2 regions of the Marinobacter antarcticus genome follow, and region 1 is predicted to be linked to the other one. Evidence: riboswitches for the same ligand, from Rfam matches in the RefSeq annotation. Region 1 holds a riboswitch; the other holds the start of a gene.
The links. A riboswitch is a leader RNA that binds a small molecule or an ion and turns the genes downstream of it on or off. The one in region 1 is predicted to bind thiamine pyrophosphate.
Positions count from the first base shown of each region.

Region 1 (4,210 bases):
CGGCTTTGCTTCGATGTGAGGCAACCTGCCTGTCCGGGAGTAGCGATGCGGTGAGCCCGTGGCGGGCTGCCAGCCACCAGAGAAAGCCGCAAATGACCAGCTGAACCATGGCAAGAAGAGCGGCCTGGCCGGCATCAAATTCGAAGCGCAATGACTGGTAGATTGCAACCTCAATGGTCGTGGCCGCCGGACCGCCTCCAAGGGTCATTACAATGGCAAAACTGGTAAAACACAGGGTGAACACCAGGGCCGCGAGGCCGGGCATGACAGGTTTCACGGCCGGCCATTCCACGGCACGCCAATACCACCAGCGGCCAAGCCCTAATTGCGCGGCAACCCGGCGCTGCGATGCCGGTGCGCTCTCAATCGCTTGTAACAGAATCCGTGCAGCCAGGGGCGCGTTGAAAAACACGTGAGCCAACACAATGCCGTTGATACCATAGAGGTTCCAGGAGGCGCCCAGCCAGTCGTTGGCCAGGCCAGTGAACCAACCCTGACGCCCGTACACACTGACCAGGCCGGATACCGCCACAATGGAGGGAAGCACGAGGCTCAGCTCCATTAAACGGAGCAAAACAGCGCGGCCGGGAAATACCGGTTGCCTTGCCAGAATTCTGGCAATCGGGACGGCCACGAGCAAGCTGAGTACCACAGAGAGAAATGCCTGCCAGACGGTAAAGGTCACCACCGTGCGCAGGTAACGGTTACGCCAGAGCTCGCTCAAATCTGGTAGCGAAGCCTCCCAGATCAACGCACCCAGCCCCGCCACTGCCAGCACGATTAATGCACTGGCTATAGCCAGCCCGGGCCAGAGCCGCCACCCGGGGTGGCTGAAAGGTGCAGAATGGCATTGAGAGTGCCATTGAGAGCGCCATTGCGAGCGCCGTTCAGAGCGCCGTTGGTAACTCATGAAATTATCCACGCTCGTTTATTAACGTGTCATGGCATCCAGCCACTCATTTAGCCATTCGCGCCGGTTCTCGGTGACGGCCTTCGGGTCAAAATACAGCGCTTGTGCAGGCTGAATCAGTTTGTCGAACACCTCTGGCAACTCGTCGCCCAGATCCGTAGCGGGGTACATAACGTTTTTCAGCGGAATGTGGCGCTGAAAATCGGCGCTGAGCATGAAGTCGAGAAACGCCCGGCCCAGTTCTTTTTTGTCGGATGACTTTACCAGAGCCGCCACTTCAACCTGCAGATAGTGACCTTCCTTGAATTCAGCAGCTTGGTAACGGTCGGTTTTGTCCACTGCCATGTGGTACGCAGGGGAGGTGCTGTAGGAAAGAATCATGGGCGCCTCGCCATTCATGAACAGCGAGAAATAGCCGTCGCTCCAGCTTTTGGTTGTAGTGAGGATTTTGCCCTTGAGTTGCTGCCATTTCTCCGGAGCCTGGTTGCCGTATACATGGCGCATCCACAACAACAGGCCGAGGCCGGGCGTGCTGGTTCTGGGATCCTGGATGATAATCTTCAGACCGTCGGGCGCAGCGATAAGCTCCGCCAGGCTCGCCGGCGGCTCGGGCAGTTGTTCGGTATCGTAAACAAACGCGAAGTAGCCCCAGTCGTAAGGCACGAACACCGGGTCCTGCCAGTCGATGGGCAGTTTCACGGCTGACAGATCGATTTCATGGTTAGCGAGCAAACCCGTCTGTCGCGTTGTTTCCATGGTGCCAGTGTCCAGCCCAAGCACCAGGTCGGCCTGGGTGCTTTCGCCTTCCAGGCGCAGGCGCTGAAGAATGTCGCCGCCGCTGTCCAGAACCACGTAGTTGATCTGGCAATTACAGGTCTGCTCAAAGGCTTTTTTAACGGCCGGCCCAGGGCCCCATTCGGCAGCAAAAGAAGGGTGGGTATAAATCGTGAGTGTGGATGCCTTCTGAGCATTTGCAGGCACAGAGGCCAAGGTGAGCAAGAACAGTGTAAGCGCTCGAATGAGCATGATGTTGTAACCTCCACGGCAGATCAGGGGTAACCATAAAAGGCAACCGTGCCGCGGGCCCCACCAAAGCCGGTGAGTGCTCAATCCCTTCGCCGGCATAATCCGGATCAGGTTCCGCGGGTATGGTCTCAGCCCGGCATTTGCCCGGCACCCCGTTGAGTTGCGTTGAGTGTACCATGCCCAAAGTGGCAATTCTTTATGGCGGCAGCGCAAGCCTGTATTGTGCGACGAGCTGTTCTGGCTGCCAACGATAAGCCGCCGGTTGCCAACTATAAAGAGCAAGGAGAAAGCAGGTGCCAAAGTTTCTACACACAGCTGACTGGCAGATGGGCCGGACCTACAGCCGGTTTGACACCGAAGACGGTGCTGCGCTGGTTGAAGCACGCTACGAGGCCATCGAACGGCTGGCGGCGCTGGCGACCGAGCATCAGTGTGATGCAGTGCTGGTGGCCGGTGATGTGTTTGATGCCCAGACGGTCTCTGATCGCACCATCCGGCGGGTGTTCAATGCCACCCGCGGCTTTGACGGCCCCTGGGTGATGCTTCCCGGCAACCACGATGCGGCGCTCGCGGAAAGTGTCTGGACGCGCGCAAAGCGGCTTGACGCGGTGCCGAAAAACGTCTATCTGGCGCTTGAGTCCGGTGTTACCCCATTGCCAGAGCAGGGTATCGCTGTGCTGTCTGCACCCCTGACTCAGCGCCATACCTATGGCGACCTGACCCAGCCCTTCGACGATATGGAAACGCCACCGGAATTGTTGCGCATAGGCCTGGCCCACGGCAGCGTGCAAGGTTTGCTGCCTGAAGACATAGATTCAACAAATCCCATCGCCCCTGACCGCACAGAAACCGCAAAGCTGGATTACCTGGGTCTGGGAGACTGGCACGGCGTGCGGGAGATCAACGCGCGCACCTGGTACAGCGGCACGCCGGAGCCGGAACGTTTCCGTAATAACGACGCGGGTTATGTGTTGATTGTTGATATCAAAGAACCGGGCGCAACACCGAAGGTGACCCGGCATGAAACTGCGCGTTATCAATGGCACCAGTGGCGGGAAAGTTTGTCGGTACCCTCTGATTTGGATGAGTTGTTGCATCGAATCAGCCAGTTGCCTGAAGCCTCTGTTCTGGATTTGAAACTGGCGGGCACTCTCACACTGGCGGGTGACCAGAAACTGACCGAAGCCCTCTCCATCGCAGAGGCACGCTATCGCGCCGTTACCTGCGACCGCACCAGGCTGCAACTTGAGCCCACAGACGACGATATTTCCGCACTGCTCGCGGATGGTTATCTCGGAGAAGTGGTTCAGGAGCTGCGGGAGAGCCAACAGGCAGTGGATAAGGGCAGTGACGCAGAGGTTGCGCGCGATGCGCTGGCCATTCTGGCCAGCCTGCTCAAGCCGAAGGACGCGGAGGTGGCCCAATGAAGCTTCAGCGTCTGCGAGTTGAGCAGTTTCGTCAGTTCCGACAAGGCCTGGAGCTGGATAATCTGCAGCCCGGTATTAACCTGATACACGGCCCCAACGAATCCGGTAAAAGCACTCTGGTTCGCGCCATTCGTGCCGCGTTTTTTGAGCGCTACCGGTCAAAATCCGCAGAAGACCTGGCTCCCTGGGGAGATTCCTCTGCGGCCCCGACGGTTGAGCTCGTGTTTGAACACAACGGACAGCGCTGGCAACTGGACAAGCGTTTTCTCAAGCGACATCGCTGTGATCTTCTGGTAGACAGCACAGCGTTCAGCGGTGAAGAAGCTGAAGAGAAACTTGCTGCATTGCTGGGCTATCAGTTCCCCAAAAAGGGCGCCAGCAAAGAAGAACACTGGGGTATCCCAGGCTTGCTCTGGGTGGAGCAGGGCACCGGGCAGAACATCGAAAAGGCTGTTCTGCACGCCGGAGGTCACCTGAAATCCGCTTTGAATAACCTGGTCGGTGAAGTAGCCAGCAGCGGCGGGGACGACGTTATCCAGGCAGTGGAGCAGCAAAGGCAGGAGCTGCTGACAGCCACTGGAAAACCACGGGGTGACTATCTTGCGCTGGTAAACTCCCGGGAGACGCTGCAACAGAACGTCTCCGATCTGCAGGCGCGGGTCGACCAGTATAAGGTTCAGGTAGACCGCCTGGGCACTCTGGCGGCTGAGCACGAGCAGGCCAATCGGGAGCGGCCCTGGGAAGCGGCCCGGAGCAGCATGCAGCGTGCGGAAGCAAAATACCGGGAAGTCGAGGCGCTGCAGGAACAGCAGAACCGCGGTATGGACTCTCTAAAGCAGCTGCAGCA
Region 1 covers NZ_FRAQ01000002.1:347,378-351,587, forward strand. The annotation lists gene thiP (thiamine/thiamine pyrophosphate ABC transporter permease) at 1-910, opposite strand, end outside; gene thiB (thiamine ABC transporter substrate binding subunit) at 932-1,936, opposite strand; TPP riboswitch at 2,004-2,101, opposite strand; gene BUA49_RS12995 (metallophosphoesterase family protein) at 2,230-3,363, shown strand; gene BUA49_RS13000 (AAA family ATPase) at 3,360-4,210, shown strand, end outside.

Region 2 (4,210 bases), on a different contig from region 1:
AACCAGGCCGGCGAAGGTGCTGAGTGCGGCGTTGTAGCTTTGGTAGCGGGCGTTGTAGAAGCCAAAAAAGACCGGGAATGCCGCTGCGCAGCACAACAGATCTGCCAGCAGGAACAAGTAAAGCACACTGTAGCCTTGCGCGGCGACGAACAGCACCGGCACCGACAGCAGCACGATCAGCCAGCGCGACAGCGACAGCAGGCTATGGTTACTCAGTTTTGGCAGTAACCGGCGCAGGTCTACCACCATAATGCTGGTCAGCCCGCTGATGGTAGAGTCGGCGCTGCTCATAATCAGGGCCAGCCCGAAGGGCAGCAGGCCGATGGCAAACCACAGCGGAACATCCGCCAACAGCACGCTGAACAGGGCTACCGAACCATCACCCGGCAAGTCCAGCCCCACAAAAGCCAGCCCGAACAGACCCATGATGAAAATAATGGGGAAGCTCAGCAGGCCGCTAATGATGAAGCCGTTGCGGATGACCTTGTTATCGCGGGCGGCGAAGATTCGCTGCCAGGTTCCCTGGTAAAACAGCCCGGTCAGCACCACCGCGATAAAGAACGTGAGGCCGGATTTCAGGCCGTTGATGTCCAGGGGATCAAGAAGGTGTGGTGCTTTTTCCTGCAAGCCTTGCAGCGCCGGGGTCAGACCACCTGTGGCTTGCCAGCCGAAGCCGATCAGCAGAATCAGAAAGGGCAGGATTACCAGCATCTGCACCCGGTCGGTAAAGATGGTCACCCGCAGCCCGCCGTACAGGGTGTAGAGCAGGGTAGCGGCCATCACAATACTGGCGGTAAGCCAGAGGGGCACCGGAGCCAGCAAGGCGACCATTTTTGCAATGGCGGTCAGGCCTGCGGTCAGGCTGATAAACAGATAGAAAACCATAATGACCAGCACGAAACCGTACATCACCCGGCCGTAGCGGCCGAGCACAAACTCGGTGAGGGTGTGGCCTTCGGGCATCAGTGTGCGAATGCGATTCCCCAGGGGGATCATAATCAGACGTGGCGCCAGTGCGCCCAGGGCGTAACCGGTAACAGCACCAATGCCGCCCCAGGTCGCGGCCTGCGCCGGGCCAAACAGAATCCAGGTGCCCAGAGTGGTGGCCAGTAGCGTCAGCAGAGTGGCGGAACTGCTCTGGCTGTTACGGGCGACCAGAAAGTCGTCCAGTTTGTCCTGTTTTCGGCGGGCGTATATCAGGCCAGGTATGGCAAACAGAGCGGCGAATAAAACCAGCCACACAAGTGCGGTAGAGGAGCTTAACATCGGGTGTCTTCCTTGCCCTGGAGGCGGATAACGCAATCGTCAAAAGTGGCTTACCACCGGGACAGTCGCGAAGGAAGAAAGACACACACAGGCGTGCGTAAAGCGGCGCTTTCCTTCCCTTCGCCGGCATTACCCGGATCAGGTTCGAAGGGTTACCGCATTGCATGCGGAATCTCAGCCGTTAACCGGCTCCCCCAGGATTGTAGACAGAGTAGGAAGTCTGCCAGTACTTGTCAATTGCAGGTATCTTGGCCTACATAACCGCACATCTGGTGTGTTATGGTTTTGATTCGACACGGGGTGTCCTGCTTGCAGGGCTGAGATAACACCCGTTGAACCTGATCCAGTTCACACTGGCGAAGGGATGTCAGCCGCAGGCGTCCGCCAGATACAGCGCCGCATCTGTCACTTCATGCCTTCGCCTCAGCTATGAGGTGTTTATGTACAAATCCGTCCGTCTTGATCAACAGCTGGTTTTAATAACCGGTGCTGCCCGCGGCTTGGGCGAACACTTGGTGCGCGCGTTTCTGCGCGAAGGCGCCAGCGTGGTGATCAACTACCGTAACAGCGCCGAAGCGGCGCACAGGCTGGCCAGCGAAGAACCTGTACGTGCGCTCGCGGTTCAGGCTGACGTCACCGATCGCGCGGCAGTGCAGGCGATGTTTGCCCAGGCACGACAGCATTTTGGAACGCCGGTGACCACGGTGATCAACAACGCCTTGCCGGACTTTTCATTCAACGGCGATGCCCGCCCAAATGCGGATCAGCTGACCTGGGAAAATCTGAACCAGCAGTTTGCCGGTGTGGTGGGCGGTGCGCTGAACACTACCCAGGCCGCACTGGATGGCATGCGTAAAGCCGGCTTTGGCCGCATTGTGAATGTGGGAACGAATCTGTTTCAGAACCCGGTGGTGCCTTATCACGATTACACCGCAGGCAAAGCGGCTTTGCTGTCGCTCACCCGCACTCTGTCGCAAGACCTGGGGCCAGATAATATCACCGTAAATATGGTCTCCGGTGGCCTGCTGCGCACCACCGACGCATCCGCCGCTACGCCTGAGGCGGTATTTGATTTTATCGCTGCCAGCACGCCGTTGCGGAGGGTAACCACGCCTTCGGAGTTTGCCGATGCCACGCTGTTTTTTGCCTCGCCCTGGGCACGCTCGGTCACCGGGCAGAATCTGGTGGTGGACGGCGGTTTGGTGAAAAACTGATGGCAGCCTCACAGTCGGAACAGCGCATGATGCACATCAACCTGTTCCTGATGGGCTGCGGCCACCACCGGGCTGCCTGGCGCCATCCGCAATCGGCTGTGGAGCAGTTGGGCGATATCCGCTATTACGAGCGTCTGGCGCAAACCGCCGAACGCGGCAAGCTGGACGCAGTGTTCTTTGCCGATAGCAACTCGGCGGGTAATGTCTCCGACGGCAGCTGGTGGTATCTGGAGCCACTTACGGCCATAGCGGCCATGAGCAGAGCTACAGAAAACATCGGCTTCATCAGCACCGTTTCCAGCACGTTTTACACACCGTTCCACGCCGCCCGTCTGGTGGCCTCACTGGATCACATTTCCGGCGGGCGTATTGGCTGGAATGTGGTCACCTCGATGTTCGATGTGGAAGCACGCAACCACGGTTATGAAGCCATGCCGGGCCATGCCGAGCGCTATCGTCGCGCTGACGAATTTGTGCAGGCGGTGCTGGGATTGTGGGATTCCTGGGCCGATGACGCCCTGATGTTTGATCGCCAGGGCCACTATGCCGACCCGGCCAAAGTGCGGCCCATTAACCACAAGGGAGAGTTTTTTCGGGTGGATGGCCCGTTGAACGTTCCCCGGCCGGTGCAAGGGCATCCGGTGCTGTTTCAGGCAGGAGCCTCGGAGCAGGGCCGGGAGCTGGCGGCCAGATGCGCAGAGGCAATCTACGCTGTGGCTTACGACTTGCCGGCGGCTCAAAGCTACTACCGCGATATCAAGCGGCGGGTCAAAGCGGCCGGGCGTGATGTTACGGTGCCGATCATGCCTGGTTTGGTCACCTACGTGGCACCAACCGAAGCGGAGGCGTTGGCGAAGCAGCGTGAGCTGGACGAGTTGTTGCCCTCCGAAGCATCTTTGCGCCAGCTGGCCATGTTCATTGATCAGGACTGTTCTGGCTGGGATCTCGATGCGCCGGTGCCGCCCCTGCCGCCGCTGGAAGAGTTTAGCGGGCCGCAAGGGCGTTACAGCACCATATTGCGCATTATTGAAACCGAGCAACCCAGCCTGCGCCAGTTGCTGGGCCGGCTTGCAGCGGGTGGTGGCCACTGCAGCATAGTGGGTACACCGGGGCAGGTTGCCGACAAAATGGAGCACTGGTTTAACAACGACGGCGCCGACGGTTTCAATCTGATGCCGCCGTCTTTGCCCTCCGGTATTGAGGACTTTGTCGAGCAGGTGGTGCCGGAATTGCAGCGTCGCGGGGTGTTTCGTACCGAATACCAGGGCCATACCCTGCGAAGCCATCTTGGATTGGCGCGGCCTGAGTGAGCACCGGTGTAGTTGACACCTTCAGGTTGCTGTACTTGACTACCTAAAGCATTGCTGCGGTTTACGTTTCCTCCGCGGCCTCTGGTTGCTCCAGCGGCAACGGAACGTCTGCGTTAGGCAACTCACGATGAAAGGAGATAACCGTGAAAAGAGTAGAGGGTAAGGTAGCTGTAGTAACAGGCGGCGTATTAGGCATAGGCCGGGCAACTTCTCTGCTATTGGCACAAGAGGGAGCAAAGGTTGCCGTCGTGGATATCAAGGATGAAGAAGGCCAGGACGTTGTAGACGAGATTGCAGCTTTTGGCGGAACAGCAAAATTCTGGCACCTGGATACCACAGCGGAGGATGAGGTCAAAAGCGTTTTCGCTGATATTGTTCGTGAATTTGGCAAGATTGATGTTCTCGTTAACAACGCAGGCA
Region 2 covers NZ_FRAQ01000001.1:695,378-699,587, forward strand. The annotation lists gene BUA49_RS03310 (sodium:solute symporter family transporter) at 1-1,266, opposite strand, end outside; TPP riboswitch at 1,365-1,472, opposite strand; TPP riboswitch at 1,553-1,648, shown strand; gene BUA49_RS03315 (3-oxoacyl-ACP reductase) at 1,707-2,480, shown strand; gene BUA49_RS03320 (LLM class flavin-dependent oxidoreductase) at 2,480-3,790, shown strand; gene BUA49_RS03325 (SDR family NAD(P)-dependent oxidoreductase) at 3,934-4,210, shown strand, end outside.
Region 2: another riboswitch for thiamine pyrophosphate. It lies ahead of BUA49_RS03315 (3-oxoacyl-ACP reductase); the one in region 1 lies ahead of thiB (thiamine ABC transporter substrate binding subunit).